DNA from 4 places in the Intestinimonas butyriciproducens genome. Region 2 is predicted to be linked to each of the others. Evidence: predicted binding sites of a transcription regulator. Region 2 holds the regulator's gene; each other region holds the start of a gene.

Region 1 (7,676 bases), 390 kb from region 2:
GGAGTACTATGGCCACATCGACAGCAGTACGCCATCCCTGACCATCTCGCTATTGCCGGGATACCGCGGGCTGGGCATTGGGACACAGCTGCTGGACAGCCTTCTGTTTCTGCTGCGGGAGAACGGTTATCTACGGGCATCGCTCTCTGTTCAGAGAAAAAATCCAGCGTTGCGCCTGTATGAGCGGGCGGAATTTCAGATCCTGGAGGAAAAAGACACGGAATATTTGATGCTGCGGGACATCACCCAAGCGGTGCAACAGGGGAGCGTGGATATGGAAACAACAATGGAGAAGCAGCGGGAAAACAAAATCCGGCAGTGGGTTTCCATGTGGCTGGACAAGCAGAACACGGGCATTGAGGACCTTTTTGCCCCCGACGCCGTCTACATCGAGAGCTGGGGGCCGGAGTATCACGGAAGTGGGAAAATCAAGCTGTGGTTTGACGAGTGGAACACCCGGGGAACCGTGCAGCGCTGGGATATCCGGCAGTATTTTCACAAAGGGGACCAAACCGTAGTGGAGTGGTCCTTCCGGTGCGCCATGACAGATGGTCTGATCCAGAGCTTTGACGGTCTCTCCCTCATTCGTTGGAATGGAGCGGGACAGATCCGCTTTTTGCAGGAATTCGGCTGCAACGAAAATCGTTATGACCCCTACGCCCAAGGGAAAACCCCGGTGTTCCGGGAAGAGCAGGCGCTGTGGTTCTAAGGGAGGAAACGGCATGAAAGGTTTTACCCGTACAGAAACCCGCTTCTCCCTGTGTGGCCTCAACTGCGCCCTGTGCTCCATGCACCTGGGCGGCCACTGTCCCGGCTGCGGCGGCGGAGCAGGCAATCAGAGCTGCGCTATGGCCCGGTGCTCCCTGGAGCACGGCGGCGTCCAGTTTTGCTGGGAATGCCCGGAGTACCCCTGTCCCCGCTATGATGGCTTCGGCGACGGGGATTCCTTTGTCCCTCACCGGAACCGGCAGCAGGACATTGCCCAGGCCCGGGAACTGGGACTGGAGGCGTACCTTGCCCAACTGGAGGAAAAACGGGCGATCCTGGATAAACTTCTGGCCTATTACAACGATGGCCGCCGTAAAACTCTTTTCAACACAGCGGTCCATCTCTTGCTCCTGGAGGATCTGCGCTCTGTGATGGCCGCTCTGGACAGCCGGCCGGAACTGGCAGAGCAGACGGTCAAGGATCGTGCCCTTGCCGCTGTGGGGCTGCTTCAGGAGGCGGCGGACCGCCAAGGTATCAGCCTGAAGCTCAACAAGAAACAAAAGAAGGGGTGATCGTATGGCGGTTTCCAAAGTGACAGTCCATTTTCCCTGTCCGGTGGAGCGGGTGTGGCATACGGTGACCGACCTCACCCATACCGCCTGGCGCAGTGATCTTGCGCGGGTGGAGGTACTGGACGAGGGCCGTTTTGTGGAACACACCAAAAGCGGCTACGCCACCAACTTTGCGGTCACAGTCTGTGAGCCGCTCCGTCAATGGGCCTTTACCATGGAGAGCGGCAACATGTCCGGCTCCTGGGAAGGGGCCTTCGAGTCGGCGGAGGGCGGCACCCGGCTGACTTGCACTGAGGCCGTCACCGCCAAGCACTGGTGGATGCTCCCCTTTATCCCCGGATATCTGAAACGGCAGCAGAAGCTGTATCTGGATGATCTGCGAAAGGAACTGCTGAAATGAGCGCTTCTATGGATGGGACTCCGCTTGCACAGGACAACCGGACGCTGATCTCTAATCTTGACAGGCTCCATACGACTGTGATGGGTACAGAACGGATCAAGCGGAATCTGAACATAGAGACGGACGCAGTCGCATATTGCAAGGCTTTGATTTTGAAGAGAAACTGCGTGATTTATCAGCAGGGCAAGAACTGGTACTGCGGGGTGGATGGGGTGCGTATCACCATTCATGCCCGAAGCTACACGATCATCACCGCACATACAGAAAGGGCAGCGTCCAATGGATCGCAATGAGGAATAAAACCATGGAAATAAAACTCGCACAAACACAAGACATTCATGCCTAGATGGCGCTGGTGGAACAGGTCCGGGATGTCTTTTCCGGTCTGGAGACCGCCGAAGCTATGGAGGAACACAGAGCCACAGTCCTGCGCTTTATGGAAAATTCCTCCGCCGTCTGCGCGGCGGAGGCGGACCGCATGGCGGGCATTTTGCTGTTTTCCAAGGAACCGGGTGAGCTATGCTTCCTGGCGGTGGACCCGGCCTGCCGGAGACAGCACGTTGCGCAGAAGCTGGTGTCCTTCATGCTGACGCAGATGGAAGAGGGCAAAGACTTTCAAGTATGAGGACGCCGCCGCTCAGGTCCCCCAGTTCTGGGCGGAGCATTTCGGCACAGGTGGAGGCAAGGTGGTGTGCGGCATGTACGGCATCAACCTGGACGAGAGTATGGGCGGCAACGAGTTTGAATATCTCATCGCCGACAACTACGATCCAGCCAAGGAAATCCCTGACGGCTTCACCACCCGTACCATCCCGGCCCACACCTGGGCGGTGTTCCCCTGCACCGGCCGGATGCCTCAGGCTCTCCAGGGGCTGAACCAGCAGATATTCTCCCAGTGGCTGCCCACGAACCCAGACTACAAGATCGCCGCCGGCATCAACGTGGAGCTGTACAGCGACGCCAGCAAGTTTGAGAACGGCGCTCAGGACCAGGACTACTACTGCGAGGTCTGGATTCCGGTGGAAAAGAAGTAAGGCACATCCCCCACGGGAAAATGCCCCTGTGCGATAAAGGAGCACGAGAGGCTTGATCGACAGCCGCCTCGCTATAAGAGGAATTTGATAGAGAAACTCATACCTATACGGTAGAATAACAATATAATTCTGATTGATAGAGGAGGCGGCTGTCGTGCTTGACATGGTACCGGACGCAGAGCAAATGACAACTTTAGTGGGAAAATCCTTATACGAGATCTGGACTCAATTATGTGCCTTGATTGATGAAAAATATGACATGGAACGTCTGTGGGGCAGCGGTGGGAAAGCATGGACCTATGAATATAAATACCGCCGAGGCGGCAAAACCCTATGCGCACTGTATGCGAGAGAAAACTGCATAGGATTTATGATCGTCTTAGGTAAGGATGAGCGCTTGAAATTCGTAAATGACAGAGAACATTACTCAGAGGAAGTTCAAAGAATTTATGACGAAACGCAGACTTACCACGATGGAAAATGGCTGATGTTTGAGCCAACAGACACCTCGTTGTTTGATGATTTTATCAGGCTTTTGGGCATTAAGAGGAAACCAAACAGAAAATAGAGACATGATCCTTAGAAGGGGACGGCGCATTCATGATGCCGTCCCCTCTCGCTTTTCTATTCCCAACATCTTTTGGAGCATCTCAATAGTGCTTGGCCACCATGTGCATGGTTGCCTTCGCGCCTTTGGTGATGACGTTCATGTTAGTTTCCTCAGGATGGAACTTCATGTACGCCCAGATCTGGCGCTCCTTCTTGTGGAGCTCGCACGGTGGGGTGATCCCCTGCAGGCGGTCCTGTACGGCCTTCCGCTCCGCGTTCATCTGCCGAATGAGCACCTTCAGTTCCTCCTCGCATTCCTCCCGGGTGTGGACGTAGACGGGCTTGAAGTGTTTGGTTCCGTCCGGCCGGGCGGGCAAGTAGCGGCCCCCCAAGAGGTGGTCATTGAGGTCAGAGATGCAACCGGTACCGGGCTTTCGGGTACACTTGGTCACCGGCTGGAAGTCGGTGACTGGATTCTGTTTTGTCAGAGGCAGCGCTCGGGGGGTGGGCTGCTCCGGCTTTAACGGATGGGGAAAGATCCATTCCGTCAGGGCAGTCTTTTCCGCTCCCGGAGCGACTCGGCAGTGCTGGGCGACAGGGTAAATGGTGCGAGTCCCCGCGGCGGTCTTGGTATCCCAGGGCGTCAAAGTACCGCCCTTCTCCTCGCAGGTACTCATCGTCCAGCTTAACACAGTCCGCCAGCGTACTCAGACCCATGTCCAGCTCCACCGACTTTACGATAAAGCCGGTGAGATTTCGGCTGCCATCTTCCGTATATCTTCGCTCCAGGGTTGCTTTTTTCTCCGGCGACAGGTAGAGGGGAAGTTTCTCTTTTTTGCTCATGTTGATCTCCTCTCCGGGGCTTGCCCTCTGTTTTTTTCCTGTGGGAGCAGGCACTGCGGGATAACGACCGCAGAACTGATTTTTCTCTCTGGATTCGCCCCCATTTTTAACGCCCACGGAAACTCCTGAAACTGCCCGCTTGCCGATTCCGCTGTTCCTCCAAGTGAAGCATCTGTTGCTGGTAACAGCGATACATCGCTACTTGAATGGGCATGGTGTACTGGTTGTTGCCGTTCCACTTCATACCATGGTTGTCGATATAGCTGGTGCTCTCCACAGCAATGAGCTGCTTCCCCTCCAACTTTTTGTCCGCATCCCCCGGCCCAATGGCAGAATTCAGGATGAAAGATTTGCGGGTAAGGCTGGCGGAACAGGGGATTTCCTGATTTTCCAAATGGAGGTTTTGACCAACTCTTTTGGTCGGGCAATCGCTTTCTGCGGCGCTGGGGCGCCGAAGGAACCCTGCTTTTGAACCGGTTCAAAAGCAGGGTTCCCTTTTCCAGGGAGGCCCGCGTGAAACCGGCCTGAAAAATATTTTCAAAAAAGAGGAGCAGCCTATTGACTTGGAGTCTACTCCAGGTGTTATGGTAGTAAAAAGCATGCGGAACAGAGGAGAAGATCCTGCGACGCCTCTCTGTCTGCAGGAACGCGAAGCAAACGTACAAGGGCTGAGACAACGCTTTACTATGATGGGGCCGCACCGCCGGACGGGGCAAGGCAGGTGACTGCGTGGCCTGCGGGATACCCGTCCGGCTCAAAAGGCCGCCGGGACCCTTTGTGCGCGAAGGGAGAGACCGGCTGAATGCTGGAAAGGAGACAGACGCCATGACCATTGCAGAAGTGAGCAGGAGATTCGACCTGTCGGCGGACACCCTGCGCTATTACGAACGCATCGGACTGATTCCACCGGTACCCCGCACCAAGAGCGGTATCCGGGACTACGACGAGGAGTCCTGCAACTGGATCGAGCTGATGAAGTGTATGCGCGCCGCGGGCGTGCAGATCGAGGCGCTGATCGAGTATGTGGCCCTCTTCCAGCGGGGCGACGAGACCGTGGAGGCCCGCAAGGCCCTCCTGATCGAGCAGCGGGAACAATTGACGGCCCGCATGGAAGAGATGCAGCAGTCGCTGGACCGGCTCAATCACAAGATCGAGCGGTATGAAAAGGGCCTGATGTGCAAGGCGCAGCTGCTTCAGCGGCATCAGGACGGAAAGAAGAACGGCCATGTGTGACTGGAAGCAAGGCGTGATCTTTCCCCGGGGGGCGGAGAACGCCGCCTTTGCCCCCTATTTTGTGGGCCGGAGCTATTTGAATATGCTCTCGCTGGAGGGGGTGGTCATCGGCAACGTGACCTTTGAGCCGGGCTGCCGAAACAACTGGCACATACACCGGGCCGCAAAAGGCGGCGGGCAGATCCTGCTGTGCATCGGCGGCCGGGGGTGGTACCAGGAGGAGGGAAAGCCAGCCCGTGAACTCCGGACCGGAGATGTGGTCCATATTCCCGCCAACGTGAAGCACTGGCACGGCGCCGCCAAGGACAGTTGGTTTGCCCACCTGGCCGTGGAGATACCGGGGGAGGGCGCCGGGAACGAGTGGTGCGAGCCGGTGTATGACGAGGCATATGGGAAGTTGCCGTAACTATAGAAGCGAAGTACCGCAGGGGGCGGAGCGGACCGGAAACGGCCCGGTCCGCCTTTCTGACGCCAAGGAATTAGCACTCTATAATGATGAGTGCTAACATTTACAGTTTAGACATATTTGCCTGTATATTTGTTCATAATCCAGGCTTATACTAGGTCCAGAAGATGAGACAAGGGGGCGCGTTCGAGAGGGCGCAGTCCCCGGAAAGAGGATGGTTTCCATGAAAAGCAAAGGATTTTAGCAAATTAGTCTAATGACTGCTAACAGAGAAATCAAGATGGATCACAGTTTGAAAGGAGCCTTTTATATGTTTGGTATGATTCCCTTTGAGCGCAATAACGACAATTTCTTTGATATTTTTGACAACTTTGAGCGCAAGTTCTTCGGCAACAGCAGCGCCGCCCTGCCCGATTTCCGCACCGATATCCGCGACGCGGGCGACAAGTTCGTGCTGGAGGCAGAGCTGCCCGGTTTCCAGAAAGAGGATATCAAGCTGGATGTGAAGGATGGGATCCTCACCATCTCCGCCGAGCACAGCGAGAGCAAGGACGAAAAGAACGAGCAGGGCGGTTATATCCGCAGGGAGCGCCGCTATGGGTCCTTCCGCCGTTCCTTCGACATCAGCGGTGTGGATGACGAGCACATCACCGCCTCCTATCAGAACGGCGTGTTGGAGCTGCATCTCCCCAAGGTCATTCCTGCCGTGCCGGAGAGCAAGCGCATCGCCATAGAGTAAACAGCGCGGATGGGCCGGAGCGTGACAAGCGCCAGGGCTCCGGAGCGCTCTGCTGGGAGAGAAGGAGCCGGTCAGCGCGGTCTGGCCGGCTCCTCCCTGTATGCCTCCCAGTGCGGACAGGTCCCGTCGGGCTGCGGATACCGCCCATGGTGGGGTACGTGACAGTGCCCGTACCAGAGAGGTTCGAGCCGTCCGCCCTCGCTCAGGACGTAGTGCTGGCGATAGTGGACGCAGGTGCCGCAGACCTGTGGGCGCGCGATATAGATTTTGGGGGATATCATAGCATTTACCTCAAGGGACATTATAAATCTGATCGGGTTTAAAGTCAATACATCCAATCAGGTTTGTGATATGGTCCTCATGAGGTGATAACATGTACTGCTATCCAAGACTGCGCGATTTGCGAGAGGATCAGGATATGACGCAGGCGGAAGTGGGTTGCCTGCTGGGAACAACACAGCAGCAGTATTACAAATATGAAAAGGGGATTCAAGAGATTCCCGCCCACCATCTGATCGTCCTGGCCGACTATTACCACGTCACTGTGGATTATCTCCTGGGCCGGGACACCAAAAATTTGTAAATCAATCACTCCGGAAAGGATGTGAACCACCATGAACATGAATCAATTCACACAGAAATCCCTGGAAGCGGTGCAAAACGCCCAGACCATCGCCCAGGAGTACGGCAACCAGCAGATCGAACAGGTCCATCTCCTCTACGCACTGTTGGAGCAGGAGAACGGCCTGATCCCGCAGCTCCTGGGCGGCATGGGCCTCACCGTCCCGAGTCTGGAAGCGGCCGTCCGTAAAGAGGTAGAGGAGCTGCCTCGGGTGACGGTGGGCGGCGGCCGGGAGGCGGGCAAGGTCTATATCGCCGCCGACGTGGACAAGGCCCTCAACCGGGCGGAAGCCGTGGCCTCCTCCATGAAGGATGAATATGTCTCTGTGGAGCATCTGCTCCTCGCCCTGGTGGAGACGGCCAACGGCGGGCTCAAAGACTTGTTCCGTACCTACAACATCACCAAGGAGGGGGTGCTCAAAGCCCTCTCCGCCATCCGGGGCAACCAGAGGGTGACCTCCGACAACCCTGAGGAGACCTACGACGCCCTCAAGAAATACGGTTCCGATCTGGTGGAGCGGGCCCGGCAGAATAAGCTGGACCCCGTCATCGGTCGGGACGACGAGATCCG
Region 2 (7,676 bases):
CCGAAAAGGGTCCCCATAAAGCGCCAGCCGAAGGGGGTCATGCCAAAGACGCGGATCCCCAGACCGATGATGAGCTTGCCCAAAGGCGGATGGGAGACCTCGTAGGGATAAACGCCCTCCAAATGCTCCAGGGCGGTGCGGGCGTGATAGATCTCATCAAAGTAGGCGGAATTGTACCAGGTGGACTGCGCCGGAACGGTGTCCTGCTCGTCAAAAAGGGCGTCCGCCCCGGATACGGTGATGCCGGTGAGGTCGGCGCCGTTCCGGGCCGACAGGGGAGCAGGGGAGACGTTGAGGCGGCCCAGGGGGTCTCGGCTTTCTCCGACGGCGCTGTAAAGAGCCAGCTCTCCCAGCTCCAGGAGACCCTTGTCAGCCTTGCCGGTGAGACGGAGATAGCGGACGTTCTGGGGGTTCTCCGGCTCGATCTCCAGCCACTTGAAGAGATCGTTATACTTCTGGAGCAGGGCGTAACTGGGGGAATAGCCCTCGGCGTCGGCCCAGTAGTAGCCCGTCACATCCCCCTCCTCGTCCTTCCTGGCCCAAAGGGTGTACCAAGTCTCCCCGTCTGCGGAGACCTCCAGATTGTAGCTTCCGGTCCCCAGGTTGGAGAAGTACATCAGCTTGGTAAGATAGACCTGCTCCGAGAGCTCGATCTCCACGGAGCCGTTGTCCCCCAGGTCCAGGGCCGACTGTGGGGCGGAGAGGGAGCCCAACCGGAAAAAGGCGCTGAAGGCGTAAAGCACAGTGATCAGGAGCAGAGGGAGGGCGTCCCGCCGCTCCATGGGGTGCAGCGGAAGGGAAAAGCCGCGCCGGGTACGGCGCTCCCGCAGGGCGATCCACTCCACGTTGCCCCGGCGCGGGCGGCAGGCGGAGCAATAGGCGGAGAAGAAGAGGACGATCCCCAGCAGTACCACCAGGGCAAAGGCCATGCCGGTAAGACAGGGGTAGATATACTGCCGGAAGCCGGACTCCAAGTTCTGCGCGAGGTCGGACATAGGACACCTCCGAGGCTTTCAAAAAAGGGCGTGCTTTCCATGGGAAACAGGGACCCGTGTGGAAGGGGCGGATGAAGTGGGCAGGGATCACAGCCTGTCCCGCTGCGCTCCGCAGAAGGGCGGAAAAACAAAAGGGGCGGCCCTATGGGCCGCCCCTTATTTTATTTCTTTTTCCTGTGCTTGTCAAAGAGATTCTTCAAGGAATCGGTTTCAGGCGCTGTTTCACCCATGGTGGTGCCGAACGCCTTCAGCGCGTCCTTCTGGGCACGGGAGAGGCCGGTGGGCACCTGGACCTTGACGGTGACGTACTGATCGCCGCGCCCGCGGCCGTTGAGACCGGGGATGCCTTTCCCGCGCAGCCGGAAGGTGGTGCCCGACTGGGTCCCCTCGGGCATGGTATACTTCACCGTGCCGTCGATGGTGGGGATCTCCAGCTCGGCACCCAGAGCGGCCTGGACAAAGGAGACGGGTTGGTCCATGTAGACGGAGGTGCCCTCCCGGCGGAAGGTGGGATGGGGCCTCACCGTGACGGCGATGAGCAGATCACCCGCCGGACCACCGTTCTTGCCGGCACCGCCCTGACCCCGGAGGGAGACGGCCTGGCCGTTGTCGATGCCCGCAGGAATGGTGACGGCCAGCTTTTTCTGCCGCCGCACGCTGCCCGCGCCGTTGCAGGTCTTACAGGGCTGGTGAATGATTTTTCCAGCACCCCGGCACTTGGGGCAGGTGGTGGTGGTGGCGAAGGAAAAGCCACCGCCGCCTCGCTGGATGCGGACTGTACCACTGCCGTGGCAGTCCGGGCAGACCTCCGCCGTGGTGCCGGGGGCGCATCCGGTGCCGTGGCAGACGTCGCACTGCTCGGTGCGGCTCACCGTGACCTCCTTCTCGCAGCCGAAGGCCGCCTCCTCAAAGGAGATGGCGACCCCTGTACGGATGGTCTCCCCCTTCTGGGGGCCGTTCCGGCGGCTGGAGCCGCCTCCGCCAAAGCCTCCGCCGAAGAAGGAGCCGAAGAGGTCGCCTAGGTCGATGTCGCCCATATCCGTAAAGCCGCCGAAGCCGCCTCCGAACCCGCCGCCAGGATTGAAGTTGGGGTCCACGCCCGCATGTCCGAACTGGTCGTAACGGGCGCGTTTTTCCTTGTCGGACAGGATCTCGTAAGCCTCGTTGACCTCCTTGAACCTGGCCTCGGCCGCCTTGTCGCCCGGGTTCAGGTCCGGGTGGTACTGTTTGGCCAATTTCCGGTAGGACTTTTTGATCTCATCGTCCGTGGCGCCCTTTGAGACGCCCAGAACTTCATAATAATCTCGTTTTTGGTCAGCCATATATGGTCACCTCTTTCAATGAGGAGGATCGATTGCGCAGATACAGCGGGCGCGGACCGTCCGCCGATACATTCTGCGTGGGACGGAGGAAGCTCCCCCGTCCCACGGCAGTCAGGTCATTCCGGGATTTACTTGTTGCCGTCGTCGTCCACGACCTCATAGTCGGCATCCACTACATTGGGATCGGTGTCCGCGCCGCCGGCCTGTGCTCCACCGGTGAAACCGGCGCTGCCCTGCGCGCCGCCGGCCTGGGCGCCGGCCTGATTATAGAGCTTTTCGCTGATGGGATAAAAGGCCTTGCTCAGTTCCTCGGTGGCGGACTTGATGGCCTCCACGTCGGTGCCCTTCAGGGCGTCCTTGAGCTTGGTGAGGGCGGCGTCCAGGGTCGCCTTGTCGCCGGAGTCGATCTTGTCCTTGAGCTCTTCCATGACCTTTTCGGTCTGGTACACCATCTGGTCGCCCTGGTTGCGGACATCCACCTCTTCCTTCCGCTTGGCGTCCTCGGCGGCAAACTGTTCGGCCTCCTTGACGGCCTTCTCCACATCCTCTTTGGACATGTTGGTGGAGGAGGTGATAGTAATGTGCTGCTCTTTGCCGGTGCCCATATCTTTGGCGGAGACGTTCACGATGCCGTTTGCGTCGATGTCAAAGGTGACTTCGATCTGAGGCACGCCGCGGCGGGCCGGTGCGATCCCGTCCAGATTGAAGCGTCCCAGGGTCTTGTTATACTGCGCCATCTCCCGCTCGCCCTGGAGCACATGGACCTCCACGGAGGTCTGATTGTCTGCGGCGGTGGTGAAGATCTGGCTCTTCTTGGTGGGGATGGTGGTGTTGCGCTCGATGAGTTTGGTCATTACGCCGCCCATGGTCTCAATACCCAGGCTGAGGGGGGTGACGTCCAGGAGCAGCAGGCCCTTCACATCGCCCACCAGCACGCCGCCCTGGATGGCGGCACCGATGGCCACACACTCGTCGGGGTTGATGCCCTTGAAGCCCTCTTTGCCGGTGAGCTTTTTGACCATCTCCTGCACGGCGGGGATACGGCTGGAGCCGCCCACCAGCAGGACCTTGGCGATGTCGTTGGCGGCGAGACCGGCGTCGCTCATGGCCTGGCGCACAGGACCGGAGGTCCGCTCCACCAGGGAGGCGGTGAGCTGGTCGAACTTGGCCCTGGTGAGGGTCAGATCCAGGTGCTTGGGGCCGGTGGCGTCGGCGGTGATATAGGGGAGGTTAATGGCGGTGGAGGTGACGCCGGAGAGCTCGATCTTGGCCTTCTCGGCGGCCTCCTTCAGCCGCTGCATGGCCACTTTGTCGCTGGAGAGGTCGATGCCGTTGGAGCTCTTGAACTCAGCTACCATCCAGTCCATCACGGCCTGGTCGAAGTCGTCGCCGCCCAGATGGGTGTCGCCGGAGGTGGACAGCACCTCGATGACGCCGTCGCCGATTTCCAGGATGGACACGTCGAAGGTGCCGCCGCCCAGGTCGTAGACCATGATCTTCTGATCCTGCTTCTCCTTGTCCACGCCGTACGCCACGGCGGCGGCGGTGGGCTCGTTGATGATCCGTTTCACGTCCAGGCCGGCGATCTTGCCGGCATCCTTGGTGGCCTGGCGCTGGGCGTCATTGAAGTAGGCGGGGACGGTGATGACGGCCTCGGTGACGCTCTGGCCCAGATAGGCCTCGGCGTCCGCCTTCAGCTTCTGCAGGATCATGGCGGAAATCTCCTGGGGTGTGTAGGCCTTGCCGTCGATGTTTACCTTGTGGTTGGTGCCCATCTCGCGCTTGATGGACATAATAGTGCGGTCGGGGTTGGTGATGGCCTGGCGCTTTGCCACTTGGCCCACCATCCGCTCGCCGTCCTTGGAGAAGGCCACCACGGACGGGGTGGTACGGTTGCCCTCTGCATTGGCGATGACAACGGGCTCGCCGCCCTCCATAACAGCCACGCAGGAGTTGGTCGTACCCAGGTCGATACCGATAATCTTAGACATAATAAATTCCTCCAATAATAAAGAAATTGGCTTTACAAATTCAACTGAAACGGCGTCTTCCGCCTGTTCCGGGGGACCCTGGCGTCTCTAGTTGGCCACCTTTACCATAGCGAACCGGATGACCTTTTCCCCCAGCCGGAAGCCGGCCTGAAAGACCTCCACGACGGTGTTCTCTTCGGCGCTCTCGTCCTCCACATGCATCACGGCGTTGTGAAGCGAGGGGTCAAAGGGCTGCCCCAGGGCGGGAATCTCTTCGATGCCCAGCCGGGTCATGATCTCCTTCAACCCGGTCATGGTCATCTCCACACCCTTGGCGTAGGCCTCGTCACAGGTCTCCTGCTTGAGGGCACGCTCCAGGTTGTCATAGACGGGAAGGAAAGCGGATACCGCGTCGGTTTTGGCGTCGGCATAGGCGGATTCCTTCTCCTTCTGTGACCGCTTCCGGAAGTTATCATATTCAGCGGCCAGACGCAGATATTTGCTCTCTTTTTCCGCCAGCTCGTTTTTCAAGGCTTCCAGCTCCTCCACCAGGGGATCGGGGGCAGTCTCAGCCTCCGGCGTACAGTCAGGCTCCGCTGAGGGCTGGGCCTGTGCGTGTTCTGCGGGAGACTCTTGGATGGGGTCCTTTTTCTGATCCTTTTTACTCAAGGTGTTTCCTCCTATTTTTCCTTGGCGCCGTCGTCCGCCGGAGGGAGCTCGCCCGTTCCGAAGAGGCGGGTGAGGCCGGAGGCGAAATACGCAAGGCGCGCGGTGATCTTGGCGTAGTCCATTCGGGTGGGGCCCACCACGCCGATGACCCCTCGCATACCGTCGCCGATCTCGTAGCTTGCCACCACCACGCTGGTGTCTTTCAGGGCGTCTACTACGTTTTCGGGACCGATGAGGATCTCCATGGGACCGACCTGAGGCATGGGGAAGCGGCCTGCGTCCTGATCCTCGCTGAGGTAGCTCATGAGGGGGGCGGCCCGGTCCAGACTCTGGTACTCGGGGTGGGAGAGCAGACTGGCGATGCCCGCCGTATGGACGGTGCGCTGCTCCAGGCTCTCCAGCACGTCGATGGCGAAGGACACCACCAAGGAGATGAGCCCATAGGCCTCACCGGCCGCGTGGGAGGCTACCCGCATCAGCTCAGGGGTGATCTCATCCAGCGTGAGACCGGTAAAGGTAGTGTTCAAAAGGGTGTTCAAAAGCTGAAGCTGTGCCTCCGAGAGATCGGCGGGCAGCCTGACCAGCCGGTTGCGCACCACATTGGTATCGGTCATCACCACGATGATGAAGGAGTCGCTGGCGACCATCAGAAGGTCAAAGCGCTGGATGGTGACCTTGCTGGCCCGGTCGGCCAGGGCAAAGGCGGGATACCGGGTGAGCTGGGAGACCACCCGCCCGGCCTGGTCGATGACCTGGTCCAGCTCCCGCATCTTCAGGTGAAGCGCCTGGTTGAGCCGCTTGGTCTCCTGGACCGACAGGCGGTAGTCGTCCATCAGCTCGTTGACATAGATGCGGTAGCCCTTGGGGGAGGGAATCCGCCCCGCGGAGGTATGGGGCTGCTCCAGCAGGCCCAGCTCCTCCAGGTCCGCCATCTCGTTGCGGACAGTGGCCGAGGAGACGTTCAGGCCGGGCGTGGAGGCCACAGCCTTGGAGCCCACAGGCTCCGCCGTCTCGATATAGTTTTCGATGATGGCGCGGAGGATTTTTTTCTTCCGGTCGCTCAGGTCCATACCGCGCTCACCTTCTTTTCCAATCTCAGTATGTTTAAAATCTTAGCACTCGACATCTCTGAGTGCTAATGTAAATCTACCACTACCCGGAAAAAAAGTCAATAGCAAAGGATGTAAATTAAATGTGAACGAAAAATCCCGGATTTATGCTTGCAAAAGCGGGATTTGATTGCCAGCGGAATTGCCAAAAGGGGGGGAGTGTGGTAAGATGGGTAAAACGGCGAAAGTGGGGGAGCATATGTCAGAGGAATTTGTCATTATCGACTACGAGGACCAATATAAGCCGGAGCTGTTGGCGATCTCTCTGCCCTGGCTGGAGGAAAACGACATTCTGGAGCCGGCAGACCTGGAACAGTTGGAGCATCCGGAACGGGTGCTGGCAGGCGGCGGGCGCATCTTTCTGGCCCGGGCGGGGGAAGAGATCGTGGGAATGATGATGCTGGAGCTCTTCCGGGACGGCGTGGCGGAGCCCTTCAAATTTGGGGTGAAGGCTCCCTGGCGCAACCGTGGGATCGGCAAAGCTCTGATGCGTGCAACCATCGACGCGGCCCGGGAACTGGGGGTACATACCCTGGTCCTCACCTCCCACCACAGTCTGAAAGCGGCCCTCCATGTATATGAAAGCTTCGGTTTCCGCTACGAGGCCCATGACAACGTGGCCTTTGCGCTCTCCGATATCATGATGAAGATGGAGCTCTAGGGCGTATCGGAAAAGGGGAGAGCGCCCGACCGGCGCGGGGCTCCCTTGCGATCGGCCGGGCCCCTGGACCGCCTCTCCGATGCGCCCCCGCCTGCTCTGCCCTGGGACGGCGTCGCAATTGCGGGGCGGTGTCTGAAATAAAATTTCTTCCAGTATAGAAGGCTCGCTTCCTCCACATCCTTTTCGTAGTAACTTCGATGATGGAGGAGAAGACCAACTATGAAACGAATTCTCGCGGCATTTCTATGCGCCTGTCTGCTGGTCCTGCCCGCCGCCGCCGTTACCGGCGCTCCGGAGACCGAGGCAGGGTCCGCCGTCCTGATGGAGAAGGAGACGGGCACCGTCCTCTATGAGGACCACGCCCACGACAAGCTGGAGCCCGCCAGCGTGACTAAGGTGATGACACTGCTGCTGGTGATGGAGGCCATCGACTCGGGGCGGCTCAAGCTGGACGATATGGTTACCGTCTCTGCCCGCGCCGCCTCCATGGGAGGGTCACAGGTCTACCTCAAAGAGGGGGAGCAAATGACGGTGGACGACATGCTCAAGGCAGTCGCCGTGGTGTCGGGCAACGATGCCGCCGTGGCTCTGGCCGAACACCTGGCCGGCAGTGAGTCCGCCTTTGTGGAGAGGATGAATCAGCGGGCCCGCGAGTTGGGGATGGAGGATACCAATTTCCTCAACTGTACGGGCCTTCCGGCGGCGGGACATCTCACCTCCGCCTATGATATCGCATTGATGAGTCGGGCGCTGATCGGCCACGCCAAGATCCGGGAGTACACCACCATCTGGATGGACACCATCCGGGACGGACAGTTCCAACTGGCCAACACCAACAAGCTGGTGCGATTCTATGAGGGCTGTACGGGGCTGAAGACCGGCTCCACCGACTCCGCTCTCTACTGCCTGTCCGCCACTGCCGAGCGGGACGGAATGGAGCTGATCGCCGT
Region 3 (7,676 bases), 130 kb from region 2:
TTTGCTCTCTCTTTTTCTTGCATATTCGAGAAGGTCTCTTGCATTGCTGGCAGGGTGCCACGCATAGGCAATGAGGAAATCAGTATGATCGACCATATACCGATTTGCCCTGACAATAGCAACCTTACGAGGGACATTTTCCATCCCTGGAGGATAGTAGGTACTGTCAAATCCATCCGGTACAGGAATCGGGCGCTCTGCTGGATGGTACGGCAGCAATAATGTCAGTCCGACTTCTGGATGGGTTTGTTTTGCGGTTTTTACGGCTTTTGCCGCAAGACCGTCAAAACATCCATAACGACCAACAATAAATTCAGTAACGCCGTAGCGGACTATATGCTCCTCAACAGCGGCGCATAGCACTGTGTAAATTTCTTCCGGTGTTTCTCTGTGCCCAATAAAGAAACAGCTTTTCTGGCTCACTGAAATCATTCTCCTTTTGCTTGCGTATATCGTTAAAATTATACGATTAAAATTATTAAAGAGCAACGACAAACAAAAGTATAATTTACGAAGAACACAAGCAAAGGGGTGATGCAGGTGAAAGATATTCTCTCTGCCATAACCACATATCGAGAGGATCGGGGCTGGACGGAGTATCAGCTTGCAGAACGCTCTGGTTTGCCGCAGTCTACGATCTCCTCGTGGTATCGCAAGAATATGGTTCCCACTATTCCGTCGTTGGAAAAAATCTGCATGGCTTTTGGCATCACGCTTTCTCAGCTATTCGCAGAAGAAGATTCACCGGTTTCTCTGACTGATTCACAAAGGAAGCTCCTGGAACGATGGTCGAGATTGAGTGAAGAGCAACAAGCCGTAGTGTTTGCTTTGATTGACAAAATGTAAAAAAGCCGCCAGAAGCAGCATCGCATGGATGTGCCTCTGGCGGCTTTGCTTATCAATCGAAATCTGACTGTGGTATCTCCGTGACGGTTCGTAAGTATTTTTCTGGATCACCATTCAAAATCAATTCCGCATAGGATAGCGGATCATTATAGATGAGCCAGTCCAGTTCAGACCGCTGGAAACGGCTATTCGCAACTTCGTCCTCTACAGCGGTGCAGTTAATGGAAATCATGCTGCCGTCAGAATATCTTAGTTCAACGCAGCCGGTATCCATGTTAAATTCACAAGAAAGTAATGTTTTCATAATGCTATCCTCCAATATAAGCTCTGTTAACAAGAAAAACTCCCGCCTAATTCCTGTTAGGAATCAGACGGGAGTTTCGTATGCACCCGAAAACCGTCAGCTAACAGTTGATAAGCGATTTAGTTCCTTATCACTGTTAAGCCAAGGCTTTGGGGATTTTTCGTTTTTGGTTAATTTTTAAATGTGACATTTCTTTGTATCAAATGTGTTTCTTTTATGAATTTTAGCACTCCTATATTGACAGTGCTAAAACAGAGGACTATAGTAGAACCGTACCAAGGGAAGGGGACCAGAAAAGGTCTTCTCTGCAGGGCAAAAAGGTAAGACAACGAATGGAGGAATGACTTATGTTGCCCAGCATTTTCAGCGAGAATTTGTTTGACGATTTCTTTGGAGACTCTTTTGAAAAGAATTTCTTTGGGGAGCACAATCCCCTTTATGGCAAGCGGGCCAAGAACCTGATGAAGACGGATGTGAAGGAAACCGAAAGCGGCTATGAGGTCGCGGTAGACCTGCCCGGCTTCAAGAAGGACGAGGTGAATGTAGAGCTCAACGACGGATACCTCACCATCAGCGCGGCCAAGGGTCTGGACAGGGATGAGAGGGATAAGAAGGGCCGTTACATCCGCCAGGAGCGCTATAGCGGGGCATGTAGCCGGAGTTTTTACGTGGGCGATGTAAAACCTGATGAAATCAAAGCCGGGTACGAGGATGGCATCCTCCGTCTGGAAATCCCCAAGCGGGAGGCCAAGGCGGCGTCGGCTCCGAACCGGATCGCAATTGAGTAAAACACACACAAAACCCGCAGGCCAAAAGCCTGCGGGTTTTGTGTGTGTTGGGCTCCTATTGTAAGGAGAGAGAGAAAAGGCAAGTTTTAGAAGAACATGGCCCAGCCCAGGAAGCCCAGGCAGGCAACCACGCCAGTGAAGATGGTCACAATGACCAGGTATCCCATGATATTGCGGGCGGACAGACCGGCCATACCCAAGATGGGCAGCGCCCAGAAGGGCTGTACCATGTTGGTCCACTGATCGCCCCAGGCGATGGCCATGGCGGCCCGGCCGTATTCGATTCCCATCGTGGTGGCGGCAGGCATGACGATAGGCGCCTGCACGGCCCATTGGCCGCCGCCGGAGGGGACGAAGAAGTTGATAAGGCCGGCGGACAGGAACGTCAGCATGGGGAAGGTGACGTCGTTGGAGATGCTGACAAAGAAGTCGGCGATGATGCCGGCCAGGGATACGCCGGTTTCGGGATTTTGAGCCACCATCAGCCCCATGATGCCGGCATAGAAGGGGAACTGAAGCAGGATACCGGCGGCGCCGGAAGCGGCGTCTCCAATGGCGTCCACATATTTCCGCAGGTCGCCGTGGAGCAAAATGCCCAGGAAGAGGAAAATCATGTTGACGATGTTCAGGTCCAGGTTAAAGCCCTTGGTGGCAAAGTAATAGATGATGTAGGCAAAGCCCAGCAGAAGAGTGATGGCCCACAGGATCTTGCTGTGCTCCATCTTTTCGGCGGGGGTGCCCACTGTATAAGTACGCTCTTCCTCGTCCACCAGCCGGGCGGGGTCCACGATGATGGTGTGCTCGGCATCAGGGTGCATGGCATAGTTGACAAAGGGCATCAGGAAGAGGATGACGGCCACCATGATCAGGTTGGCAGGATGCAGAACGGTATCGGTGATGGGGGCGGAGTAGAAGACGCCCAGGATCTCGGTACCGCCCTCTGCGGCCATTTGCAGGGGGATGGAGCCGGAGAGACCCGCGTGCCAGATCACGAAGCCGGAGTAGGCGGAGGCGATCAGAAGTGGATAGTCCACGTCACGAACCCGGCGGGCCACTTCTTTGGCCAGGAGGGCGCCGGCGATGAGGCCGAAGCCCCAGTTGAGCCAGCAGCAGACGGTGGAGACGAAGGTAGTGACCAGGATGGCGCTCTTTTTGTCCTTGGCGACAGAGGCAATGGCCCCCAGAAAACGCTTGCAGATCTTGGCGGAGGCCATGGCGGAGCCGAAGACCAGCACCAGGGCCATCTGCATGGAGAAAGACAGCAGGCCCCAGAAGCCCTTGGAATTACCCCAGGCGTCGACCAGCTCAAGGGGGGTCTGCTTTGTCCCGATCATGGACCCCACAAAGGTCACAATGGTCAGGATGACGGCGAACAGGAAGGCATCCGGCAGCCATCGATTGACTACGCGCACGCAGCCGTTTGTGAATTTCTTGAACATACAATTCCTCCCAATCTTCCCAATTGAAACTGGTGCCCCCCAACCTAGGCGCCAGTTACAGTTACAATCATATGGAAAAGAGGTCCGCTGTCAACACGGTTGGGGAAAGCTTGGCGGAAACTTAACGAGAGAATTGACGGAATCTTTATTGGAGAGAGGAATATCGTTCCCAGCCGCTGGGGCGGGCTTGTGTTTTGCCCTGGTATCCGGTATAATAATGGAGCTTATTTCGTATTCTTACACCGAAAGGACGTCTTTGCTATGAAGCTTGGCATCGTGGGGTTGCCCAACGTGGGCAAATCGACCTTGTTCAACGCCATTACCAATGCCGGCGCGGAGTCGGCCAACTATCCCTTCTGTACTATCGATCCCAACGTGGGGATGGTGGCGGTGCCGGATCACCGCCTGGACTGGCTCTCCGACTTCTATAAGCCCAAGAAGACCACCCCCGCCGTCATTGAGTTCGTGGACATTGCCGGGCTGGTGAAGGGAGCCTCCAAGGGAGAGGGGCTGGGGAACAAATTTCTCTCCAATATTCGGGCCACGGACGCCGTCGTTCATGTGGTGCGCTGCTTTGACGACCCCAATGTCATCCACGTGGAGGGCTCCACCGATCCACTGCGAGACATCGAGATCATTGACATAGAACTCATCATGGCGGATATGGAGATGGTCCAGCGCCGGGTGGAGAAGGCCGCCAAGCTGGTAAAGTCGGGTGATAAGAAGGCCGCACGGGAAGCGGAAGTCTTTCAGGAGCTGCTCACCTGGCTCAACGAAGGCCGCTCCGCTCGTTCCTATGAGTGCAGTGAGGAGGATGCGGCGCTCATCGCCACATCTGAGTTGCTCTCCCTCAAACCTGTCATCTACGCGGCAAACCTGGATGAGGCCGGATTCTCCGACTACGAAAACAATGCCTACTACAAACAGGTATCTGAAGTGGCCGCCAAGGAAGGTGCCCAGGTGATCCCCGTGTGTGCGCAGCTGGAGGCGGAGATCGCTGAACTGGAGAGCGATGAAAAGAAGATGTTTTTGGATGATCTGGGGATCGCCGAGTCCGGCTTGGACCGGCTGATCAAGGCATCCTATGCATTGCTGGGGCTCATCTCTTTTCTCACTTCGGGTGAGGATGAGTGCCGGGCCTGGACCATCAAGCAGGGGACCAAGGCGCCTCAGGCGGCCGGAAAAATACACTCCGATTTCGAGCGGGGCTTTATCCGCGCGGAGGTAGTGGCATTTGAGGACCTGGTGAAGTGCGGAGATCTGGTGCACGCAAAAGAAAAGGGCCTGGTGCGGTCAGAAGGAAAAGAATACGTGATGCAGGATGGGGACGTAGTGCTGTTCCGCTTCAACGTATGAGGGCCTTACCCCGGCGGATCGCCTGTCGGATATGGAACGACGTAAAACAGGGGGCCGCGGTCCATACGGACCGCGGCCCCCTGTTTGGCCGAGTGCAAATGCGGACAAACCCTAATCCCCCTTGTATTTTTTGCGGGTGGCGATACCGCCGCGGATGTGGCGCTCAGCCTTGTTTTCGTCCAGGACTGCCTTCACTTGCAAATAGAGGGGCTTATTGAACGCAGGCAGGCGGTCCTGGAGGTCCTTGTGAACCGTGGACTTGCTGATACCGAACTTCTGAGCCGCGGCGCGCACCGTCGCTTTGTTCTCGATTATGTAAAGAGCCAACTGACAGGCCCGCTCCTCGATGTTCCCTTTCACACTCACAACACTCCCCCGCATCTTGGATTCCACTGCTGGATGTATATGCGCGGAAGAGAGGAGAAAGAACGGGACCGCCAATCCGGCGGTCCCGTTTCCCATGGGGTGGATATGTTCTGACAGATGAGGCCCCGCCAGAATCCGCGCGGCGGATCACAGCACGCCCTCTACCAGGGCGCGCATGGCGGCACCGTCTAGTTGGGTGTCCGTAAAGTGTTCCAGAGCAAAGACGGCCTGGTGGATGAGCATGCCCAAGCCGTTCAGCGTCCGGTGGCCCCGCAGCCGGGCCTGGGCCAGGAGCTCCGTTTCAGCCGGGTGGTAAATGAGGTCGCACACCGCCGCCGCATGCGGAAGGGCGTCCAAAAAGTGAAAATCCTCGAATTGGCCCGCCACTCCCCCCATGCCCAGGGAGGTGCAGTTCACCAGCAGATCGGCCCTAGAGGCCTCCAGCCGCAGCGTTGCAGCGTCAAAGCCGACGGCGCGCATGACGGCTGCATTGAATTGACATAACATCTCGGCCCTTTCCAGGGTGCGGTTGCATACGGTCAGGGAGACGCACCCCTGTTGAACCAGCTTCAGAGCGACTGCTTTGGCCGCGCCCCCGGCGCCCAGCAGGAGCACCCGCTTTCCGGCGGGGTCCACTCCTGCGTCCAGAAGTGCCTGCAAAAAGCCCCGCCCATCGGTGTTGTATCCGTATACTTTCCCCTCTTTTATACATACAGTATTGACGGACTGGTATAGGCGGGCGTCCTCGTCCAGCTCGTCCATCAGGGGGACCAGGTCCAGCTTGTGGGGCATGGTGGCGTTGAAGCCCGCATATCCGGCCACCTTTGCCGCGGAGAGCCACTCTGCCGCCCGACCAGCTGAAACTGGTTGACATAAGTAAATATAATCCAAACCGAGTGCCGAGAGCATGGTGTTCTGGATGAGGGGGGATTTGGAGTGGAGCACCGGATCTCCGATGACGCAGAGCTTTCGAGTGGTGTTTTTCAGTTCGACATGCACAGGAAGTACCTCATGGCGGCCTCGTAGCCGTACAGCCCCAGCCCGCAGATCTGACCCACGCAGGCGGGCGCGGTCACGGACCTGTGCCGAAACTCTTCCCGCTGATGGACGTTGGAGATGTGGACCTCGATGCAGGGGATCCTGACCGCCTTGAGCGCGTCCAGGATGGCATAGCTATAGTGGGTAAAGGCGCCGGGATTCATGATGATAGCGTCATAGTTGCCCTGCGCGGCATGAATGGCGTCGATGATGGCTCCCTCGTGGTTGGACTGGAAGCACTCGGCAGTACTCTGATGGGCGGAGGCAAAGGCGCGCAGGCGGCCGCAGAGGGCGGTGTAGTTCTCCTCGCCATAGATGCCGGGCTCGCGCTGGCCCAGCAGGTTCAGATTGGGGCCGTTGATGATGAGAAATTTCATGACAATCCCTCCAGAATGGCATTGACCGTCGCCTCCGGCGACGAGAAATCCGTGACGATCTGATCGGCCCAGAAGCGGTAGACCGGCTCCCGGTTCCGGAATCGGGCGAGAAAGGCCTCGCGCCCCTCTTGGGCCAGCGGACGGGCGTCCATGGGCACGGTGTCGAAGGTCTCACCCGGGTCACGGCACAGAAAGACCACGGTGCCGCTGGACTTGAGGGGAGCCATGGCGTCGTCCCGCAGGGGCAGGCCGCCGCCGCAGGCCACCACCAGCCCTTCCCGCCGGGCCAGCTCCTCCGCTACGCCTCGTTCCAGCTCCCGGAAGCGGTCCTCACCCTGGGCGGCGAAGATTTCGGGAATGCTCCGTCCCTCACGGGCGGCGATCAGGGCGTCGGTATCCACCAGCTCCCGGTCCAGCCGCCGGGAGAGCAAGCCGCCGCAGGTGGTCTTGCCGCAGCCCATCATACCGATAAGGATAATGTTTTTCATTTTAAGCCACCGCCCTGCCCGTCGGAACACGCTGCGCCGCAGGCCTCCTTGTAATTGCCCAGCACCCGGAAACCCTCGGCCGTCTGGGAGAGCTCCAGCAGCACCCCGTCCATGCCCGGGGCGGCCAGGTCGCCGGTAAAATCCACAAAGAAGAGATATTCCCAGCTCCGGCCCACGATGGGACGGGACTCCAGCTTCATCATGTTGAGGCCGTTGACGGCAAAGATGGTCATGATCTCATGGAGAGAGCCGCTACGGTGGGGCAGGACGAAAAGGGCGCTCACCTTGTCGCAGCCCGCCCGGCGCTCCATCACCGGAGAGACCACCACGAAGCGGGTGTCGTTTTGAGCGTTGAAGTGGATGCGCTCGGCCAGGATATCCAGACCATAGAGCCGGGCGGCCCGGCGGGAGCAAATGGCGGCCAGAGTGAGATCTCCCCGCTCTGCGACGTATTTTGCGCTCTCCGCGGTGTTGAGACGCGGCACAGCCCGCCAGTCGGGATGGGCCTTGAGGAACTCGGCACACTGTCTGAGCCCCTGCTCGTGGGAACAGACTTCGCGGATGCCGTCCAGACAGGCCCCGGGAAGGGCCACCAGACAGTGCTCCACCCGCACCGTCTGCTCCCCTACGATATAGGCGCCGTACTGGGCCAGCAGATCATAGACCTGGCTGAT
Region 4 (7,676 bases), 400 kb from region 2:
TAAAACGTGCTCGACATAGTCAGATGGGGAGGAAGGAACAAGAGAAAAAGGTGAAATGTTAAATTAAATAAGGTGACGTTACAAATTTTTTACAACCACATTACGATGAAATTACACTCTATTCACATTAGGTTCATCAACTTTACTTCACGGGATGTAAAATTGTTCCATAAGGTATGAGGATAAACACAAACCAAATTCCCACCGGTATGCTGTTTTCCTCCCCTTTTTCCCAACAGAACGCAGGTCTGCTTCGGTGGACCTGCATTCTTATTCTGCATACATGAGGCGCAAACAAAATGCCGCCCGGTCGGGCGGCATTTTGAGGCTTGCGTAAAATCAGCGCTTGCTGAACTGAGGCGCACGACGGGCGGCTTTGAGGCCGTACTTCTTGCGCTCCTTCATACGAGGATCGCGGGTCAGGAAACCGGCGCTCTTCAGAGCGGGACGGTACTCCTCATTCATCTGCAGCAGGGCGCGGGCGATGCCATGGCGGATGGCGCCGGCCTGTCCAGTCACGCCGCCGCCGGTGACGGTGGCGACCACGTCCACCTTGCCCACATTCTCTGTGGTGACCAGGGGCTGACGGACCAGCAGCTTCAGGGTATCGAGGCCGAAGTAGTCGTCAATGTCGCGGCCGTTGATGGTGATGGCGCCGGTGCCGTTGGGGAAGAGGTGGACGCGGGCCACGGAGGACTTCCGGCGGCCAGTACCATAGTGGTAAGGCTTCTTGCTCTTATACATGTTCGAAATTCCTCCTTATTCCTGGGTCCAGGACTCGGGCTTCTGAGCAGCGTGCACATGCTCAGCGCCGCGGTAGATCTTCAGGCGGCTCAGGGAGTCCTTGGTGATGATGTTGCGGGGCATCATGCCGCGGATGGCCAACTTCATGGCCAGCTCGGGCTTGTCCTGCATCAGCAGGCGGTACTTGGTCTCATGCAGGCCGCCGGGGTAGCCGGAGTGAGTGCGGTAGTACTTCTGCTCCAGCTTCTTGCCGGTGAGGACGGCCTTCTCGGCGTTGATGATGATGACGAAATCGCCGCAATCGGCGTGCGGGGTGTACTCGGGCTTGTGCTTGCCACGCAGCAGGGTGGCAGCGGTGGCGGCAGTCTTACCCAGGGGCTTGCCCGCCGCGTCCAGAATGTACCACTTGCGGACGATGTTGCCCTTGTTGGCCATAAAAGTGGACATGGTCTAACCTCCAATTTGTACTTCTATGATAAATTTGGTCCAAACATGATTGACGCCCCACTCTTGCCGAGTGGAGCGTTTTGTATTATATCCCATGGGGCCCTAGGTGTCAACAGGTTTTCAGATGTTTTTTAATTTAGAATTTGAAATCTTCTGTTTTCGCAGAAATACTCTTGAATACTGCGGAATACTCAATTCTGTTTTTCAATTTTATCCGATGCGCTCTCGCCCAGACAGTATTCGATCATGCTGATGACCACGTTATTGAAGCTGGTGTCGTTTCCTTTGGTCAGGGCCTCTACCTGGTCGGCGAGCGCCTCAGAGATGTAGAGCGTCTTGTAGACGGCCTGCACCTTCTTTTTTGTCGGCTTCGGCTGAAACGGCATAGAATCGCTCCCTTATGATTCTATTCTATGCAACAAATATATTTTAATATAAACCAGATATTTCTGGTGTAAATAAAAAGGAAATATGACAGACCATTTTTGACAGCATCTGACACGGTCCTGGGGTTAATCTGAAATGGGGGAAGAGCGCGTGAAAAAAATCTTGAAAATACTGCTGATTCTGGCTGCCGCGCTCCTGCTCCACCTTCTGGGGGGGAGCGCGGGCCTGTTCCGGGCCGTGGGGACCCAGGGGCAGGCCGCCGTCCGGGTGTGCATCTGGAGCGGGGCCGGTTTTTTCTGGGTGTCGATCCTGCGCGGCGGAGGATAATGGGGATTCCAGACGAAGGAAAAATATGATAGAATGCTGTCCAAGCAGAGTAAAAAATGCGCTGAGACAGGAATGATATCATGATGAACCAAATTTTGAGCTATGTCCGCCGGTGTGTGGAGGACTACGATATGATCCAGGCCGGGGACCGGGTCGCCGTGGGGGTGTCGGGGGGAAAGGATTCCCTCACCCTCCTGGTGGCGCTGGCCCGGCTGTCCGTTTTCTACCCCAAGCCCTTCACCGTGGAGGCGTTCACGCTGGACATGGGCCATGTGGACGGGGGCGCCGGGATGGACTTTTCCCATGTGGCGGAGTTGTGCGGGGAATTGGGCGTGCCCTATACCCTGCTCCACTCAGAGATCCACCACATCATATTTGACCTCCGCAAAGAGAAAAATCCCTGCTCCATGTGCGCTAAAATGCGCCGGGGCGCGCTCCACAACGCCATCCGGGAGAGAGGGATCACCAAGATCGCCCTGGGCCACCATTTTGACGACGCAGTGGAGACCTTTTTCCTCTCTCTCTTTTATGAGGGACGCATCTCCTGCTTCCAGCCCGTGACCTATCTGGACCGAATGGGCATCACGCAGATCCGGCCCATGCTTTACTGCGGAGAGTGGATGCTCCGCAAAGCGGCGGAGCGGGAGCATCTGCCCGTGGTGTTCAATCCCTGTCCCGCCGACGGCTACACCAAGCGGCAGGAGGTCAAGGAGCTGATCCACAGCCTGTCAAAGGAGTACCCGGACCTGCGGGAAAAGGTCTTTTCGGCCATGCAGCGTCTGCCCCTGCCCGCCTGGGAGCCGCAGGATCACCGGCGGCGGCCGCTGGCGGACGATGGGAGAGAGGAATAAAAAATGGACGTCTGCCCCGGTGGGCAGGCGTCCGTTTTCATCTGTGGAGAAGCGCGGCGCCGGGTCAAGCCTTGCGGCAGGTGAGCTGATGGATGACATAAGGCGACTCTGTGACCACATTCACCGGCTTGGAAAAATCCAGGGTGAAGAGGCCGATAAAAGACTTGGCGTCCACCATGATGGCGTTATCGGGAGAGTGGAGGAACACGTCTTCGTCGGCCGCACAGGCCAGGCGCTGTATGGCGCGGATCTCCTCAATAGACTCAAACTGCACCGGAATGACCATGGAGCATGGCCTCCTTTCAAAATCAAGATGACCGGCGTGAACCGCCGGACGGCTGAGGGGCGGAAGACGTTACCGCACAGCGGCTTTCCTGCGGCTGGCGATCTCCAGCTGACGGATCACATATACGGAATCGGTAACGACCTCCACCGGCTTGGAAAAATCCAGCGTAAAAAGGCCCAGGAAGGACTTGGCGTCCACCAGAATATTGCTCTGGGGAGCGCGGAGCAGCACCTGCTCATCCACCGTCTGCGCCATGCGCTGCAGTCCTGCAATCTCAGCAATGGAATCAAACTTTGTCTCAATGACCATATAGGGCACCTCCTTGTGACACGCTGAGTATAACACGGGGGGCATGGGGGCGCAATGGGCAGGATAACTAAAGTTAGAAATAAGGAATGCTTTCGTTTGAAGCTATTTTTGATGTGCAAATTAAATTATACAGAAAACAAATTGGTAGCACCATTTATTTTGTGCAAATTGATAAAAGTCCCCGGGGCGGTAATAGGCCGCCCCGGGGACCCGGGTAACATTCTTTTATTGCATCAGAGAACAGACCAGCTCCGTATAAGCGGCGGGGTCTTCCAGTGGGAGTCCGGCGATGAGAAGGGCCTGATCATAGAGAAGCTCGGCATAGGTCCTGGCCCGCTCCTTGTCCCCCTCCAGAGCAGCGCGGAGGGCGGCAAAGGCGCCGGAGTCGGGGTTGAGCTCCAGTACCCGGCCTGCCTTCATCTCCTTGGCGGCCTGGGGATCCACACGCTGGAAATACTTCTCCATCTCCAGGGATACGGGGCCGTCGGCGCTCATGCAGACGGGGGCGGACTTGAGGATCTTGGAGATGCGGACCTCCTTGATCCTCTCGCCCAGGGTCTCCTTGACGAAGTCCAGCACATCCTTGTTTTCCTCGGCCTTTTTTTCGGCCTGGGCCTTCTCTTCGTCGCTCTCAGGGAGGGCGTCGTCGTCGCAGACGTTCTTGAAGGGCTTGCCGTCCCACTCGGAGAGGGTGTTCATGACAAACTCGTCCACCTCGTCAGTGAGGTAGAGGATCTCATACCCCTTGTCCAGCACGCGCTCGGCCTGAGGTAGCTTGGCGGCCTTCTCCACGCTCTCGGCGCAGAGGAAGTAGATGGATGGCTGGTCCTCCGCCATGCGCGCTGCGTACTCGGCCAGGGAGGTATTCTTGCCCTCGCGGGAGGACCAGAAGAGGAGCAGATCCTTGAGCATATCCTTATGGGCGCCGTAGTCGGAGACCACGCCGTACTTGAGCTGACGGCCGAAGGCGGAATAGAACTGCTCATATTTTTCACGGTCGTCTTTCTGGAGCTTCAAAAGTTCGGCCTTCACTTTCTTCTCCAGGTTGCCGGAGATGACTTGGAGGACCCGGGTATGCTGGAGCATCTCACGGGAGATGTTGAGGGAGAGGTCGGGGGAGTCCACCACGCCCCGGATGAAACTGAAGTGGTCGGGGACCAGGTCGGCGCACCGGTCCATGATGAGCACGCCGGAGGAGTAGAGCTGGAGGCCCTTTTCATAGTCGCGGCTGTAGTAGTTGAAGGGTGCGTGAGCGGGAATGAACAGGAGGGCCTTGTACTCCACCTGTCCCTCGGCGGACACGTGGACGACCGCCAGGGGGTCTTCCCAGTCGCCGAACTTCTCCTTATAAAATGTGTTGTACTCCTCGGTCGTCACCTCGCTCTTGGGGCGCTGCCACAGGGGCACCATGGAATTGAGGGTCTCCCACTCCTTCACCGTCTCATACTCGGGTTTGTAATCCTCCCCGGCATCCTCCGGCTTGGGCTTCATGTGGGAATGCTCCATCTCCATGACGATGGGGTAGTGGATATAGTCGGAATACTTTTTTACCAAGCTGTCCAGCCGGTACTGCTGGAGGTACTGGTCGTAGTCATCGTCCTCGGTGTCGGGCTTGATGTGGAGGATCACGTCGGTACCGGCAGCCTCCCGCTCGCAGGGGGTCATGGTGTAGCCGTCGGCCCCGGCGGATTCCCACTTCCAGGCCTCGCCGCTGCCGTAGGCTCTGGAGATCACCGTCACCTGATCGGCCACCATGAAGGCGGAGTAGAAGCCCACGCCGAACTGGCCGATGATGTCGGCCACGTCCTGGTTTTCCCCCTCCTTGGCGGCCATCTCCTGCTTGAACTGGAGAGAGCCGCTGCGGGCGATGGTGCCCAAATTCTGCTCCATCTCGTCCCGGGTCATGCCGATGCCGTTGTCGCAGACGGTGAGGGTGCGCGCGTCCCGGTCCGGGATCAGGGTGATCTTGAAGTCGGAGCGGGAGAGTCCCACCTGATCGTCGGTGAGGGACCGGTAGGCCAGCTTGTCCACCGCGTCGCTGGCGTTGGAGATGAGCTCCCGGAGGAAAATCTCCTTGTGGGTATAGATGGAGTTGATCATCAGATCCAAAAGCCGCTTGGATTCCGCCTTGAACTGTTTCTTTGCCATAAGTCAAGCCTCCGTATGAAAAAGATAAGAGAATAAAAAACGATAGTTTAGCACTCTTTATCTTTGAGTGCTAAACTATCATAATCCTTCGTATAGAAAATTGCAAGAGGGTTCAAGAATTGTTTACAAATTATCCCGCTGCGGTGATGGAGAAGGTCTGGCGGAAGGTCTGCGTCTGCCCCTCGATGGGGAGCAGGTAGTGCTCGCCGACCGCCTCATAGCCGCTGTAGTCCACCCGGTTGGTGATGGTGAGACCGTATCTGGTGAAGGAGAAATCCTCAAAGCTTCCGCCGAGCTGGGACGTTGTATCACGGCTGGCAAAATACCAGTTGTGAAGCCCCACTTCGGGCTGAGCGGGCAGGAGGGCGAGCAGGGAGAACAGCGCCAGGCTGTCGTTGGAGTTCAGAAAGGAGGGCGCGGCGCTGGTGGTAAAGGACACGCCGGTGACCACGCCGTCCTCCAGCGTGTACTGAAGGGCGGGAGGGGGATCGGACAGGCCGATGGAATAGGTGCCTGCCGGCGCGACCTTCACCCAGCCGCCATCAGCGTCCAGCACGTAGGTCTCAGCCCCGCCGTACCGGCGCAGGGCGGCGTTGTAGTTTCGGGAGAACTCCGCTACAGTCAGGGGGTGGCGTACCGGCGGGACCAGGACATGGAGGCCCAGCAGCAGGGACACGGCCAGAAGGGTGGCCTCCGCGCCCAGAAAACCCACCCACCGCACCGGGCGCAGGTCCCGGATGGTGTAGGCGCACGTCTCTTCCCAGAGGAGGACTTCGCCCTCCTCAAGGGCGCGCATGCTTTTATAATTGCGGTAGAGCGTATAAAAGGGGATGCCCCAGCCCTCGCCCCGCCCAAATAGGACGGACAGCCGCCCAAAGGCCTGGGAAAAGGTGAGCTTGCCCCCATCGGCGTTCCGGACGGCCAGACCGAAAAGCCACTTGCCCGGGGTAAATCCCCAGGTGCTCAGCAGCAGAGGCTCCAACAGGAATTGAACGCCCCAGGTAAGATAGGCCATCAGCAGGCCCCACATCAGCCCGTCTCCCGCAGTGGTCCGAAAACCCAGGGCCAGCACGGCGTCCAGCAGCAGGCGGCACAGGCTGAAGTCCAGCGAGCGGGCAAAGAAGCGCCTCCAGGGGTGGTTGACGGTAGGGAGGGCGTCCCGTTCCACGCTTTGGAACCGGACACCGCCCTGCTCCAGCCGGACCATTTCCTCCAAATATTTTCCCGCATTCAGATCCCGGTACTGGACCCCGTCGGCCTCCATGGTGCGGCACAGGGCGCGGGCCGCATCTAGGTCGTTGGCCCGGCGCTGGAGACGGGCCTCTTGCTGCCGGAGGGCGGCGGGCAGGTCCAGCGCGCCCGTCTGCATGGCCCTGATGTCCTCCAGAGAGAACTGGAGCTGGCGGAGGAGCTTGATCCGGCGCAGGGTGTCCAGATCGGACCCGGTATAGTCCCGGTAGCCGTTTTCACTGCGGGTGGGGGAGAGCAGCCCCTCTTTTTCATAAAAACGGATGTTGGCCCGGGTCATGCCCAGAGCCGCTTCCAACTGGCCGATGTTCATGGATACACCTCCTGACAGGCCCAGTATAAAGGGTGAAGGGGGTTTACAGTCAAGCCTTTTTCGTAAAAAAGCAGCAAAAACCCGGGCGCCACAGCAGAGGCACCCGGGTTTTCTCAGAGATGGATGGGCGGCAGGGCGGCGCACAGGGCGTCCGCCATCAGGCGGTGCCCCTCCCGGTTGGGGTGGAGGCCGTCCAGATACAGCCGCATGCCCTCCGGCGGCGCAAAGGCCGGCAGGGAGAAGTCCACGGTCTGTATGCGGAAGATCCCGGCAAAGCGGAGCAGCCAGTCCCGGTAGGCACGGAACACCGGCTCCAGCGCGAAGAAATCCGTCAGCTCGGTCCAGGGGGGAGGGACCAGGGCGGGAGAAAGGGGGATGGGCAGGCCCAGCATAGGGCGGATGCCGGCGGCGACCGACTGGTGGACCAGGGCGCCGAGATCAGCCCTGGCCCGCAGGTCGCTGCCGGTGAGAAAGATATCGTTGGCGCCGCCCATGATGAGCACACGGTCCGGCCTCTCATTCAGCACATCCCGGCCAAAACGGGAGAGCATACCGCCCGCCGTGTCGCCGGTGATCCCCCGGTTCACCAGCGTATGGCCCGTCCGCTCCGCGCACA

The links. The regulator HrcA, encoded in region 2, represses chaperone genes, less so after heat shock. The targets are predictions, from matches to a motif close to TGTTAGCACTCNNNNNNNNNGAGTGCTAACA.
Region 1: a site for HrcA is predicted at 5,817-5,847, ahead of SRB521_RS11915 (Hsp20/alpha crystallin family protein). Genes of this name have one in related genera too.
Region 3: a site for HrcA is predicted at 1,372-1,402, ahead of SRB521_RS14465 (Hsp20/alpha crystallin family protein). Genes of this name have one in related genera too.
Region 4: a site for HrcA is predicted at 5,545-5,575, ahead of htpG (molecular chaperone HtpG). Genes of this name have one in related genera too.

Annotation. Positions count from the first base shown of each region.
Region 1 is NZ_CP011524.1:2,403,936-2,411,611, reverse strand. It holds gene SRB521_RS16925 (GNAT family N-acetyltransferase) at 1-709, shown strand, start outside; gene SRB521_RS11970 (DUF3795 domain-containing protein) at 723-1,280, shown strand; gene SRB521_RS11965 (SRPBCC family protein) at 1,285-1,680, shown strand; gene SRB521_RS11960 (DUF3781 domain-containing protein) at 1,689-1,973, shown strand; gene SRB521_RS11955 (GNAT family N-acetyltransferase) at 2,027-2,305, shown strand; partial or broken gene SRB521_RS11950 (GyrI-like domain-containing protein) at 2,352-2,714, shown strand; gene SRB521_RS11945 (DUF3788 domain-containing protein) at 2,869-3,282, shown strand; gene SRB521_RS16220 (hypothetical protein) at 3,365-3,955, opposite strand; gene SRB521_RS11930 (hypothetical protein) at 4,213-4,500, opposite strand; gene SRB521_RS11925 (MerR family transcriptional regulator) at 4,932-5,339, shown strand; gene SRB521_RS11920 (cupin domain-containing protein) at 5,332-5,745, shown strand; gene SRB521_RS11915 (Hsp20/alpha crystallin family protein) at 6,056-6,484, shown strand; gene SRB521_RS11910 (hypothetical protein) at 6,556-6,765, opposite strand; gene SRB521_RS11905 (helix-turn-helix domain-containing protein) at 6,858-7,067, shown strand; gene clpB (ATP-dependent chaperone ClpB) at 7,099-7,676, shown strand, end outside.
Region 2 is NZ_CP011524.1:2,789,719-2,797,394, reverse strand. It holds gene SRB521_RS13770 (phospholipid carrier-dependent glycosyltransferase) at 1-995, opposite strand, end outside; gene dnaJ (molecular chaperone DnaJ) at 1,157-2,317, opposite strand; gene dnaK (molecular chaperone DnaK) at 2,446-4,308, opposite strand; gene grpE (nucleotide exchange factor GrpE) at 4,396-4,956, opposite strand; gene hrcA (heat-inducible transcriptional repressor HrcA) at 4,968-6,026, opposite strand; gene SRB521_RS13745 (GNAT family N-acetyltransferase) at 6,235-6,726, shown strand; gene SRB521_RS13740 (D-alanyl-D-alanine carboxypeptidase family protein) at 6,946-7,676, shown strand, end outside.
Region 3 is NZ_CP011524.1:2,924,300-2,931,975, reverse strand. It holds gene SRB521_RS14480 (hypothetical protein) at 1-423, opposite strand, end outside; gene SRB521_RS14475 (helix-turn-helix domain-containing protein) at 535-846, shown strand; gene SRB521_RS14470 (DUF6061 family protein) at 899-1,150, opposite strand; gene SRB521_RS14465 (Hsp20/alpha crystallin family protein) at 1,498-1,938, shown strand; gene SRB521_RS14460 (short-chain fatty acid transporter) at 2,025-3,377, opposite strand; gene ychF (redox-regulated ATPase YchF) at 3,639-4,733, shown strand; gene spoIIID (sporulation transcriptional regulator SpoIIID) at 4,845-5,093, opposite strand; gene aroE (shikimate dehydrogenase) at 5,247-6,098, opposite strand; gene aroQ (type II 3-dehydroquinate dehydratase) at 6,083-6,514, opposite strand; gene SRB521_RS14435 (shikimate kinase) at 6,511-7,002, opposite strand; gene SRB521_RS14430 (bifunctional chorismate mutase/prephenate dehydratase) at 6,999-7,676, opposite strand, start outside.
Region 4 is NZ_CP011524.1:2,387,496-2,395,171, reverse strand. It holds gene rpsI (30S ribosomal protein S9) at 340-744, opposite strand; gene rplM (50S ribosomal protein L13) at 760-1,191, opposite strand; gene SRB521_RS11870 (hypothetical protein) at 1,383-1,577, opposite strand; gene SRB521_RS16215 (hypothetical protein) at 1,729-1,905, shown strand; gene SRB521_RS11865 (tRNA lysidine(34) synthetase) at 1,989-2,756, shown strand; gene SRB521_RS11860 (hypothetical protein) at 2,821-3,042, opposite strand; gene SRB521_RS11855 (hypothetical protein) at 3,112-3,351, opposite strand; gene htpG (molecular chaperone HtpG) at 3,577-5,499, opposite strand; gene SRB521_RS11845 (MerR family transcriptional regulator) at 5,630-7,060, opposite strand; gene SRB521_RS11840 (GDSL-type esterase/lipase family protein) at 7,174-7,676, opposite strand, start outside.